Regions from separate parts of the Streptococcus equinus genome, predicted to be linked through region 3. Evidence: predicted binding sites of a transcription regulator. Region 3 holds the regulator's gene; each other region holds the start of a gene.
What was found. The regulator NrdR, encoded in region 3, represses ribonucleotide reductase genes. The targets are predictions, from matches to a motif close to ACACNATATATNGTGT.
Positions count from the first base shown of each region.

Region 1 (4,285 bases), 930 kb from region 3:
GGTTTGAACCTTTTGCTGCCCAGTCACGACTTGACCCCATACCATAATCTTTACCAGCAATCACTAATGTGCCAACATTATCTTCCTTATAATGCATAGCTGCATCGTAAATTGGCATAAGCTCGCCTTTATATTTTGTGTATCCACCAATTTTTCCATCAGCCAATTGGTTTTGGATACGAATATTCGCAAATGTGCCTCGCATCATGACTTCGTGATTACCGCGACGGCTACCATATGAGTTGAAATCAAGATAATCAACACCGTGTTCTGTCAAATAGTTAGCAGCAGGGCTATTTCTAGCAATGTTACCTGCTGGAGAAATGTGGTCTGTTGTCACACTATCACCAAATTTTGCTAAAGGTTTCAAATTTTTAAGCGGTTTGATAACCAAATCATCACCTAAATGGTCAAAATATGGCGGATTTTGAATGTAAGTTGACGCTTCATTCCAGTGATAAATCTGGCTTTCTTCAGTTGGAATTTGATTCCATTTTTCACTATCAGTAAAGACATGTTCATACTCATGTTCAAACAATTCACGAGTGACAAATTTATCAACGTATTTGGCAACTTCGTCATTTGTTGGCATGATGTCTTTAAGGTACACAGGCTCATTATTTTGGTCGAAACCAAGCGGCTCAGTTGTCAAATCAATATTCGTATTTCCAGCAAGCGCATAAGCCACAACTAGCGGTGGACTAGCAAGGAAGTTTGCTTTGACGAGTGGATTAACACGACCTTCAAAGTTACGGTTACCTGACAAAACAGCTGATGCTAGCAAGTCAGTGTCAGTAATAGCTTTTGCAACTTCTGGACGAAGGCTACCTGAGTTACCGATACATGTCGTACAACCATATCCAACAATGTTAAAGCCAAGCGTATCAAGATAATCTTGCAAACCAGAATTACGAAGATAGCCTGTTACTACTTTTGAACCTGGAGCAAGCGACGTTTTGACCGTTGGAGCTACGCGCAGCCCTTTTTCAACAGCTTTTTTAGCAAGTAGTCCAGCTGACATGAGCACGTAAGGATTTGAAGTATTCGTACATGATGTGATAGCTGCAATAGCAACATGTCCAGTCTTGATTTCGACATCTTTGTCTTCAAAATGAACGGTTGCTGTTTTGTTAATCTCATCAGCCCCCAAGCCAAATCCTTGAACACCGGCTTCACGTGTTAAACTTTCTTGGAAGGTTTGCTTAGCTTGTGTCAAATCAATCAAATCTTGCGGACGTTTTGGCCCAGAAATGCTTGGCGAAATGGTAGATAAATCAATTTCAACCACTTTAGTGTATTCTGCTTGGTGCTCTGGATCGTAGAAAAGATTATTGTGTTTAGCATATTCTTTTGTTAGCGCAATATGGTCTTCATCACGATTAGTCAAGCGCATGTAATTAAGCGTTTCGTCATCGATTGGGAAATATCCGCATGTTGCCCCGTACTCAGGTGCCATATTAGCAATAGTTGCACGTTCAGCAAGACTAAGGTTTGAAAGACCATCACCAAAGTACTCAACGAATTTGCCGACAACTTTTTCTTGACGAAGCACCTGTGTCACTTTAAGTGCCAAGTCAGTTGCCGTCGCAATCTTAGGTAATTTACCAGTCAAACGAACACCAATAACTTCTGGAATTGGGAAGAACGAAGCCTCACCAAGCATAGCAGCTTCTGCTTCGATTCCTCCAACGCCCCAACCAAGAACACCAATACCATTAATCATTGTTGTGTGACTATCTGTACCAAACATTGAATCAGGATAAAGAACACCGTCTTTTTCAATGACCACATCACTGAGATACTCGATATTAACTTGGTGAATAATTCCTGTTGCTGGTGGGACCGCACGATAATTATCAAATGATTTTTCAGCCCATTTCAAGAATTCGTAGCGCTCATTATTACGTTTAAACTCCATGTTAATGTTGTCTTCTAGAGCTGTGTCACAGCCAAAGAAATCAACTTGAACACTATGGTCGATTACCAAATCAACCGGAATTTCAGGGTTAATCAATTCAGCATCTCCACCGTTTGCAACAATCGCATCACGCATTGATGCCAAATCAACGACAACTGGCACACCAGTAAAGTCTTGCAAAATAACACGACTTGGTTTGAATGGTACTTCGCCATGGATTTTTTTAGGATTATAAGTTGCTAAATTTTCAATGTTACTTTTTGTAACATCTACGCCATCATACTTTCTGAGTAAACTTTCAAGTAATATACGAATTGTATAAGGGATTCTTTTGATATTTCCTCCATAATGAGAAACGACTTCTTCAAGATTGAAATAAGAATAGTCATTCTCTTTGAAAGAAAATTTTGATAAAAATTCTGTCATGTACGGACCCCCGAATATAATTTTAGTGTTTTAATTATACAAAATTCAGAAAATTATGTCAACATTAATTTACAGTTCTGTGTCAGATTATATAACATGTCATGTGACGTCGCTAATTGAGCTAGCGAAAAGTACGCAAACACTATATTTTGTGCAGTTTTAAGTACTTTGGTACAAGATGTTGTGGTTTTGTAAGCTATATCATTTGCCTTTTTAGTATTTTTTGGATATTCTAATTAAACATTGATTTAAAAAAATATAACGAATTATGGAGGAAATCCTCATGACTAATAAAATTACACTTTTTTCAAAAAATAATTGCATGCAATGTAAAATGACCAAAAAACTTTTAGACAAAGAAGGTGCCAATTACCAAGAAATTAATATCGATGAGCAGCCTGATATGGTCGACTACGTTAAAAGCCTCGGCTTTACTTCTGCTCCAGTTATTAAGGCTGGCGACATTTCTTTTTCAGGTTTTCAACCAAGCAAACTAAAAGAGATTATCTAGATAAAAAATTCAAAATTAGAAAGGAATTACCACATCGATAATAAAGTGGTAACTAACTTTATGAGCCTCAATAATCTCGGCGACGTTTCATACTTTCGCCTAAATAACGAAATTAACCGTCCAATCAATGGTCAAATCCCTCTAAATAAAGACAAAGAAGCGCTTCAGGCTTTCTTTTTAGAAAATGTTATTCCAAATACGATGACCTTTGATTCCATCACCGATAAAATCAACTATCTGATTGAACATGATTACCTCGAAGAAGCTTTCATTCGTAGCTACTCCCCTAAATTTATCGAAAGCTTATCAAGAGACCTACACGCTCACCGTTTTCGTTTCAAATCTTTCATGGCAGCCTACAAGTTTTACCAGCAATACGCCTTAAAGACTAACGACGGGAGCCAGTATCTTGAAAGCATCGAGGACCGAATATTATTTAATGCCCTTTATTTTGCTGACGGCAATGAAGACTTGGCAAAAGATTTAGCTACTGAAATGATTAATCAGCGATATCAGCCTGCTACTCCTTCGTTTTTAAATGCTGGTCGCAGTCGACGTGGCGAATTTGTGTCATGTTTCTTGATTTCCATGACAGATGATATGAATTCAATCGGTCGTTCAATCAACTCAGCACTACAATTGTCTCGTATTGGTGGAGGGGTCGGCATTAATTTGTCAAATCTTCGCGAAGCTGGCGCTCCAATCAAAGGATACGAAGGCGCAGCATCAGGTGTTGTTCCAGTTATGAAGTTATTTGAAGACAGCTTTTCATATTCAAATCAACTTGGACAACGTCAGGGAGCCGGTGCCGTTTATCTTGATGTCTTTCACCCAGATATCCTAGCTTTCTTATCAACAAAAAAAGAAAACGCCGATGAGAAAGTCCGCGTCAAAACACTCTCACTTGGTATTACCGTTCCCGATAAATTTTACGAATTGACTCGTAACAACGAAGACATGTATCTCTTTAGCCCGTTTAGTGTTGAACGTGAGTACGGTGTTCCTTACAGCTATGTCGACATCACAGCTGAATACGACAACATGGTAGCCAATCCAAATATCGTTAAAACGAAGATTAAAGCGCGTGATTTGGAAACTGAGATTTCAAAATTACAACAAGAATCTGGTTATCCTTATGTGGTAAATATCGACACTGCAAATCGTACAAATCCTATCGATGGCAAAATCATCATGTCAAACCTTTGTTCAGAAGTATTACAAGTACAGACACCTAGCGTAATTAACGATGCTCAGGAATTCACCAAAATGGGAACAGATATCTCATGTAATCTTGGTTCAACAAACGTTGTTAACATGATGACTTCACCTGATTTTGGTCGCTCTATCAAGGCTATGACACGTGCCTTGACATTCGTGTCTGATACATCTTCTATCGAATCCGTTCCAACAATCAAGCACGGTAATGAGCA
Region 1 covers NZ_CP185763.1:1,588,509-1,592,793, reverse strand. Annotated here, with positions in the region: gene acnA (aconitate hydratase AcnA) at 1-2,344, opposite strand, end outside; gene nrdH (glutaredoxin-like protein NrdH) at 2,628-2,855, shown strand; gene nrdE (class 1b ribonucleoside-diphosphate reductase subunit alpha) at 2,916-4,285, shown strand, end outside.
Region 1: the regulator NrdR is predicted to act here: its motif matches at 2,484-2,499, upstream of nrdH (glutaredoxin-like protein NrdH).

Region 2 (4,285 bases), 850 kb from region 3:
CAAGTGATATTTATGGTGAGAAAACAGAGGTTATCTGGGGAAATGCGGATATTTCGGAAGAGGTTTTGGATTATCGATTTTCTCTTTCTCCACGTGCATTTTATCAACTAAATCCTGAGCAAACGCAAGTTCTATATAGTCAAGCTGTTGCAGCACTTGATGTGACTGAAAATGACAATATCATTGATGCTTATTGTGGTGTTGGAACTATTGGTTTTGCATTTGCTAGTAAGGTCAAAAGTGTTCGTGGGATGGATATTATTCCTGAAGCTATTGAAGATGCTAAGAAAAATGCGCAATGTATGGGATTTGATAACACTTACTATGAAGCTGGTCGTGCTGAGGATATTATTCCTAAATGGTATAAAGAGGGGTATCGTGCAGATGCCTTAGTTGTTGACCCACCGCGCACAGGACTTGATGATAAGCTTTTGGACACTATTTTGAAATATCAACCAGCTAAAATGGTTTACGTGTCATGTAATACAGCAACCTTGGCTCGTGATTTAGTTAAATTGAGTAAAGTTTATGATGTAAATTACATTCAGTCAGTGGATATGTTTCCGCATACAGCGAGAACAGAAGCGGTGGTTAAATTGGTCCGCAAATAATTTCTGTTGCTTTCTGATTTTTAGGCAACAGCCTGAAATCATCCGCAGGATAATTTTACTCCCGCATACAGCGAGAACAAAAGCAGTCGTGAAAATGGTCAAAAAATAAAATTAAGCGTAGGAACTGTTGTTCTTACGCTTTTTATGACAAATAATGTGACATAGCTTTTGACAGCTGAGCTTTTTATCGCTATACTAAGGTATTATTTCATTTTGAAGGAGTGTCGAGAAATGGCGGTTACTGTCCGTTTTGCAGTGTTGGAAGATGCTGAAAAATTGCTTGAGATTTATACTTATTATGTTGAAGATACAGCTGTTACTTTTGAATATGATGTGCCATCTTTAGAGGAATTTACTGAGCGTATGCGCTCTATTATGGCTTTTTATCCGTATTTGGTGGCAGAAGAAAATGACAAGATTCTCGGCTATGCTTATGCTTCAAAATTCCATCCTAGGGCAGCTTATGCTTGGTCTGCTGAATCAACAGTTTATCTAGATAAAAATGCGCGTGGTAAGGGTGTTGGCCGACAATTGTACACGTGCTTAGAAGAGTATTTAAAGCAAATGGGAATTCTAAATCTCAATGCTTGTATCGCGTCAACTGATGCGGAAGATGCTTATTTGACTAATGGAAGTGAGAAATTTCATCGTGCACTCGGTTATCGATTGGTTGGAAAATTCCATCATTCTGGCTATAAATTTAATCGCTGGTATGACATGATTTGGATGGAGAAGATGCTTGGTGAGCATAGTGAAAATGTTCAATCAGTGAAATCAATTCATGAGGTAAAGTAAAAAGCTTGACTTTAAATCAAGCTTTTTATTATGTTTTTAAAGAATTTTAAAGTTAGGCAAGTGTTTCTTGTCCCACTGTTTCTCCACTTTGGCTTTTCTTCCAAATTATAATCCCAACGAAACCTTGTGCTACCATGCCTAGGTAACTAAAAGCAACGATTGGGTTACCGATAGATAGGTAAAGGACAAAGCTAAGCAAATCAACAACTAACCAAATGTAGTAGCCATCGAGGTGTCCTTTTACCTGACGTTGTTGGGCAGTAAAGGAAAGTCCATTTGTGATAGCATCTAGGATGATTTTTTGTCCACCCATCCAATAAGAAATAAATCCTAAGCCAAATGTCCAGAAGAAGACAGCGATAAGCACGTCTTTTAGACTGAATTTTTTATCAACGACTAATTCACCATCGTCATTGCGGCGTTTTTTCCAGTTATAATGTCCGATAAATTCGGTTGCAAGGTAGTAGCAACTTTTGAACATTTCACCGTAAACCCCTTGAATACCAGCGACTAAGATACCAGCAACATTTTGAACACCATTTGCTTTAAAGGTGTGCTGCCATTGAATCGCTAGTGTCCATGTCCCAATAAAACCAAAGATAGACATGATAATTGAGAGGACATGTAAGATGTTAAGGTCCCCTGAAAAGAGTGTCGGAATCATCCCGTATAGGGTAAATCCGAGAGAGACTAAGAAGGCAAAGACTACGAAAATCTTTTCTTTTAAGTCAAAACGATTCCAAGCGTTGTTAAATGATTCTTTGAGTGAAAGTTGTTTTTTCAAAAAATGTTAATCTCCAATTCCAATTGATTTCATTTCTTGACGGATCATTTGGTACACTTTATCCCAGTCCTCAGCTTTTGTAACGTCAAAGCTGTCTGTGTTAATTTTCATTTTAGGACTGTATTGGTAATCTTCATACCATTTTGTGTAGTGTTTGTGAAGGAGTTTGTAATAATCTGTGAGTCCATTTTCGTTATTTGGTTGCTCAAAATCACGTCCACGTTTTTTGATGTTATTCATGATGTGGTCGAAACTACCTTCAAGGTAGATTAGCAAATCAGGAGCTTTTTTAGGAAGTCCGTCAATTTCCTCCATCATGTTGTCTAGCAATTCCAAATAGATATTGTATTCTTGATCGCTGATGCTTCCTTGAAGAGTGTTGATATAAGTAAATAGAGCATCTTCATAGATTGAGCGGTCTAAGACATTGTTGTCAGCTTCATAAGCTTCTTTAATTGATTTGAAGCGTTTGTTTAAGAAGTAAATTTGCAATGCAAACCCGTATTTTTCAGGGTCTTCATAATATTTATCTAAGATTGGGTTATTGTCAACAGGTTCAAAGAAAGCTGTTGTGCCAAGTTCTTTGGCTAAAAGAGAAGTGTAGGTAGTTTTTCCGACTCCTATCATTCCTGCTAGAATAATCACGATGGTAATGCACCTCCAATATGCTAATTAAAAAATTTGTGAAATGTGTAAATGTATAGTTGTGATAGCAGAGCTATCTGTCTAGAAATAGGCAAGTAAACAGATGTTTTATTTGAAAATAGTAGTGTCGTTTCTATCTTTTCAAAATAATATCTATATGTGACAAAGCTGAGGCCTCGACTTGTCATATTAAAAAATAGTTAGGCACAATATCTTGTGCCCGGATAAAATAGTAGCACTATATTTTGTGTTTGACAAGAGATAAAAATTAACTTTTTTTGTCGAAAAAGTCAAAGATACCTTAATATCAGGGCTTGAGCAATGATAAAAAATTTTCAAAAAAACTCAGCCGCAATAGCTGAGTGAAAAAATTATCATTCAAATAATTCGGTAGCAAAATTTAAGGCAATATTTGCAATGCGGTCTTTGGTTTCAAGGTCAGCATCATTTGCTAGTGTGCGAGGGTCCCAACTTTCGGTATCTAGATTGTCTGCTGAGTAGAAAAATTGAAAATGATTAATGTTTCGGAAATCTGCTAGCGCAGCAATAGCGGAGCATTCCATATCGACAGCGATTGCACCTTGAGCTTTTCGCTTAGCCATTTTTTGCTGCGTTTCACGATAAATGCCGTCTGTTGTCCAGACTTTTCCTTCGGTGTATGAGATATTTTTCTGTTCGAGAAATTCTTTAAAAAGGTTACGATGTCTGACATTTAGTGATATTTCCTGACCAGCAGGAGCGTAGTGGTAGCTAGTTCCTTCGTCACGAATAGCAGCGCTTGGAATGATGATTGAAGTTTCTTTGATATTGCTATCAAGGACGCCACAAGTTCCAAAAATAAGCAGATTTTCAGCGCCCATGGCAATGATGTCTTCTAAGATAGCAACACAGCCACTAGCACCTACATAAGAGTTGAAAAATCCAATTTTTTGTCCCTTAAACTCTAATTCATAAATCGGAATCTCGAGATTTGCCACGCTAGTTTTGGCAATTTGACGATGAGGGACGTCAGCTAAAATTCTTGCAAAAGTAGCTCTTGCAAAACAAGTGACGACTGTTTTTGGAAAATCAGGTAGATTTGCGACAACATCTTTTGGGTTGATGATGGCAGTTTTAGTTGGGTCAAACTGAGATAAAATCATGTCAGCACCTCTTTCTTAAATGGTAATGTCGAAATATTTTTAATATTCTACATTATATAGTAGAAAAAGACAAGGTAATTTATCATATTTTCAGAAAAAAATTATTGCAAACGTCAATTATTCTCGGAAATCATGTTACAAATCCTTTACAAACTTCTCTTTTTGCCAAGGTTTGTGTTATAATATGACCTAGGAAATCAGACGAGAGGTATTTATGACTTACGAACAAGAATTTTTAAAAGAATTTGAAGCTTGGGTAGATTCACAAATTACAGTTAATGAAATGGCTATGGAAGCCAGTCGTAAAA
Region 2 covers NZ_CP185763.1:1,436,507-1,440,791, forward strand. Annotated here, with positions in the region: gene rlmD (23S rRNA (uracil(1939)-C(5))-methyltransferase RlmD) at 1-611, shown strand, start outside; gene ACN0NP_RS07175 (GNAT family N-acetyltransferase) at 843-1,406, shown strand; gene pnuC (nicotinamide riboside transporter PnuC) at 1,459-2,190, opposite strand; gene ACN0NP_RS07185 (deoxynucleoside kinase) at 2,197-2,835, opposite strand; gene ACN0NP_RS07190 (nucleoside phosphorylase) at 3,210-3,977, opposite strand; gene ACN0NP_RS07195 (DUF1912 family protein) at 4,192-4,285, shown strand, end outside.
Region 2: the regulator NrdR is predicted to act here: its motif matches at 3,071-3,086, upstream of ACN0NP_RS07185 (deoxynucleoside kinase).

Region 3 (4,285 bases):
TTTTAATTATTGAGGATGAAAAAAATCTTGCACGCTTCGTGTCTTTGGAGTTACAACACGAAGGGTATTCAGTAGTTGTTGAGACAAATGGACGTTTAGGTTTACAAACGGCTTTAGATGATGATTTTGATTTGATCCTGTTGGACTTGATGTTGCCTGATATGGATGGATTCGAAATTACACGTCGTCTTCGTTTGGAAAAAGAAACTTCAATTATCATGATGACAGCTCGTGATTCAATCATGGATATCGTTGCTGGTCTTGATCGTGGCGCAGATGATTACATCGTAAAACCATTTGCTATTGAAGAACTATTAGCGCGTGTGCGTGCAGTGTTCCGTCGTCAAGAAGCTAATTCAAAACATGATAAAGAAGGTCAAGCTAAAGAGGGGTTGCTTGGTCTTCGGCTCAATCCACAAAATCGTTCTGCAGTTCGTGGAGACGATGAAATTTCATTAACAAAACGCGAATATGATTTGTTAAGTGTTCTTCTTTCAAACGTTAACCGAGTGATGACACGTGAAGAATTACTTGCAAGTGTTTGGCGTTATGATACTGATATCGAAACAAACGTAGTGGATGTTTACATCCGTTATCTTCGTGGAAAAATTGATATTCCTGGTAAAGAATCATATATCCAAACTGTTCGTGGAATGGGTTATATTATTCGAGAAAAATAATGATAAAGTGCTTTAAAAAGTCATTATCTAAAAAAATTTCAGTAAAAACTTTTCTGTGGGTTTTGTTGATTTTATCAGCTTTTAACTTAGTTATTTATTTTGGTGTGACACGAATTTTTCTTTCAAAAGATCGTTATAACACCGAGCAATCCACAGAAGTTGTTCGTGAATTTTTATCTAAAGAAACTTCTCTTTCGCAAGAGAAGTTATTAGATTTGTTGAATCAATATGGTGCTTCAGGCTCGCTTATCGAAAATGACGATAAGAAGTATATTCTTGATAGGCAAGGCGGCATTGATGAATTGATTTTTGATAATCAAGAAGTTTCTGTCTTTAATAAAGATAAACAATTAGTTTTGACAACCGATAAAGTACTATCGACAATGAAAATTGGAAAAGTTGGTGAAACGGTGATGTACCGTTCGCCAGCTTTTACTGGTTTTTACCAGAGTGAAAAAATTTATTCTAAAGATAGTCGAAAAGTTATTGGTTACGTAACCGTCTACCAAAGTATTGCTTCGTATTTTATGGCGCGTCATACTTTTGTAGTGATTGCTTTGCTATGTGAACTTGTCGAAGCTTGTGTGATTTTTTATTTAGTTCTTGCGGTATCGCATAGGACGTTGAGGCCACTTCGTGACTTTCAAACATTTGTTGATAAACTCGCTGAAAGTCCAAGTGAATTAGATTTACGTTCGGATATTCAATCTGGTGATGAAATTGAAGATTTGTCACAAACTTTTGATAGCGTTTTAGAGCAAATTGAGGGATTTGCTAAGCGGCAAACACGCTTTGTTAGTGATGTTAGCCATGAATTGCGCACACCGATTGCTGTCATCAAGGGGCATTTAGGCTTGTTGCAGCGCTGGGGAAAAGATGACCCAGAAGTTTTATGCGAGAGTCTTGATGCCGCTTATCATGAGGCGGATCGCATGTCAATTATGGTAAATGACATGCTAGATATGATTCGTGTTCAAGGAAGTTTTGATCTTCATAAGGGAGAGGTTACAGATTTAAAACAATCCATTGACCTTGTTTTAGGAAATTTCCGCATTCTGTATCCTGATTTCCGTTTTTCACTCGTTTCAACGGTTGAAGATTGTATTTATGCAGAGATTTACAAGCATCATTTTGAACAGGCTATTTTAATCTTGATTGATAATGGCGTAAAATATTCTTCAGGTAGTAGAAATATTCATGTGACTTTGGATGTTTTAGGAGATAATGCGATTGTAAAAGTTCGTGATGAAGGTGAGGGAATTTCACAAGATGACCTTAATCATATCTTTGAACGATTCTATCGCACTGATAAGTCACGTAACCGTGTTTCGACACAAGGTGGGCTTGGGATTGGTTTAGCCATTCTTAAGCAAATTGTGGATGCTTATGAACTCAAAGTTAGCGTCAGCAGTGTTGTTGATGAGGGAACTGAGTTTACTTTAATCATTCCACTTGTTACGACAGAAAAAATTAAAAAGACAGACTGAGCTTTCTCGGTCTGTTCGTTTTTCTAATGAAGTATGAGAAATATTTTGTTAGAAAAGGGATGACAACAGCTAGCCAGCTTAGGCTGGTATGACTTTCATAATGATTGATATTATGGTAAAATAAAGTATTAGAATAATTGGTAGAATGGGGTGTTTGCATGCGTTGTCCAAAATGTAATTATAATAAATCGAGCGTTATTGATAGCCGTCAAGCTGAAGACGGAAATACTATCAGACGACGTCGAGAATGCGAAAATTGTCATGCGCGATTCACAACCTTTGAACGCGTTGAAGAACTACCCTTGTTAGTGATAAAAAAAGATGGAACGCGTGAACAATTTTCTCGAGAAAAAATTCTAAATGGTATTTTTCAAAGTGCGCAAAAACGTCCAGTATCAAGTGATGATATTGAACAAGTTGTGGCACGTATTGAGCAAAAAATTCGTAGTGAATACGAAAGTGAAGTTCCAAGTACTGTGATTGGTAATCTTGTTATGGATGAGTTAGCTGAACTTGACGAAATTACTTATGTTCGTTTTGCTTCAGTCTATAAATCATTTAAAGACGTTGATGAAATCGAAGAACTTCTTCAGCAGATTACTAGTCGTGTTCGCAGCAAGAAGAAAAGAAGTAAGCTAAATGAGACCGATTGATGAATTTTCTTATGTAAAAAATAATAAGATTTTGCTGGATTCTGATAGTCTGACTCAGCTTTATCATCCAGTGATTGGTAATCATGCGGTTTTGTTGTATGATTATCTTTTAGCTTTCTTCGATGATGGGGTTAAACGTCACAAGTTTAGTGAAATTCTTAACCACTTACAGCTTAACATGCAAGAAGTTGAAGAAGCTTTTGCTATTTTGACAGCCGTCGATTTGTTGGTTTTATATCAAACACGTGATGCTTATGTTTTGAAACTTCAACCTGCCTTGACTCGCGAAATTTTTCTGGCAAATCCGATTTATCGTCGTTTGCTAGAGCAAAAAATTGGTGAGGTTGCGGTTGCTGAACTAGATATTGTTTTGCCTGATGGGGCGCGTGACTTGTCTAAAAAATTCTCTGATATTTTTTCAGTGGATGAAAATCCAAGTGTGCCTAAGCAGGTTTCAAAAAATCATTTTGATTTAGACAGCTTTGAGCGTTTGATGCTACGTGATGGCTTACGCTTTAAAGACGAGAAAAATGACGTTGTGATGATTTATAGCTTAGCTGATAAATACACAATGAATTGGTTTGATACTTACAACTTAGCCAAAAGTACAGCGATTAATGGGGTAATTTCACCTAAACGTATGACTGTACAGCTTGAGCAGAAAAAAACTGGCTCTAATCAAACCAACGAACAATTTGATGCCAAAGAACAGGTCATCATTCGTGAAGCTAAGAAAACTTCTGCTAGAGAGTTTCTTGAAAAAATCAAAGCACCAAAACGTGCGGTGGTTACTGAAAGCGAACGAAAATTGCTGGAAGAATTGGCTAACATGAATTTCTTAGATGAAGTTATTAATGTGATGGTGCTATACACGTTAAATAAGACGCAATCAGCTAACATCAATAAGCCTTACATCATGAAAGTGGCAAATGATTTTGCATATCAGAAGGTTGCGACAGCTGAAGCTGCTGTTCTAAAAATGCGTAGTTTTGCACAGCGTAACAAAGAGCGCAAAGCTAAACCAAAAGTAGCTAAGACTAATGTTCCAGAGTGGACAGCTAAAGAATACAAACATGTTGCGACAGCTGAAGAAAAAGCAAAACTTGAAGAGCTTAAGCGTAGCATGTTAGAAGATTAAGGAGTGAGTGATGGAAAAAATCGGACAAACCTTGGCTAAACAGCTTCGCCAAAGTCGTACGGATCTTAATAAATTGACTCAAGCTATTTTAGCGGATAAGGAAATTGCTGATTTTATCACGTCAAATGGCTTGACTCAAGAGCAAATTAACCGAAGCCTTCCAAAATTCAATCAGTTCATGGTTGAACGTGAGAAGTTTCAAAATCAAGATGCATCTTACGTGGCAAAAGGTTATAAACCAGCTCTTAGCATGAACGAAGGTTATGCTGATGTCATTTATTTGGAAACTCGTGAATTGGTTGAGGCTAAAAAACGTCAAGATATCAA
Region 3 covers NZ_CP185763.1:583,800-588,084, reverse strand. Annotated here, with positions in the region: gene ACN0NP_RS02855 (response regulator transcription factor) at 1-680, shown strand, start outside; gene ACN0NP_RS02850 (ATP-binding protein) at 785-2,167, shown strand; gene nrdR (transcriptional regulator NrdR) at 2,326-2,820, shown strand; gene ACN0NP_RS02840 (helicase loader) at 2,807-3,958, shown strand; gene dnaI (primosomal protein DnaI) at 3,969-4,285, shown strand, end outside.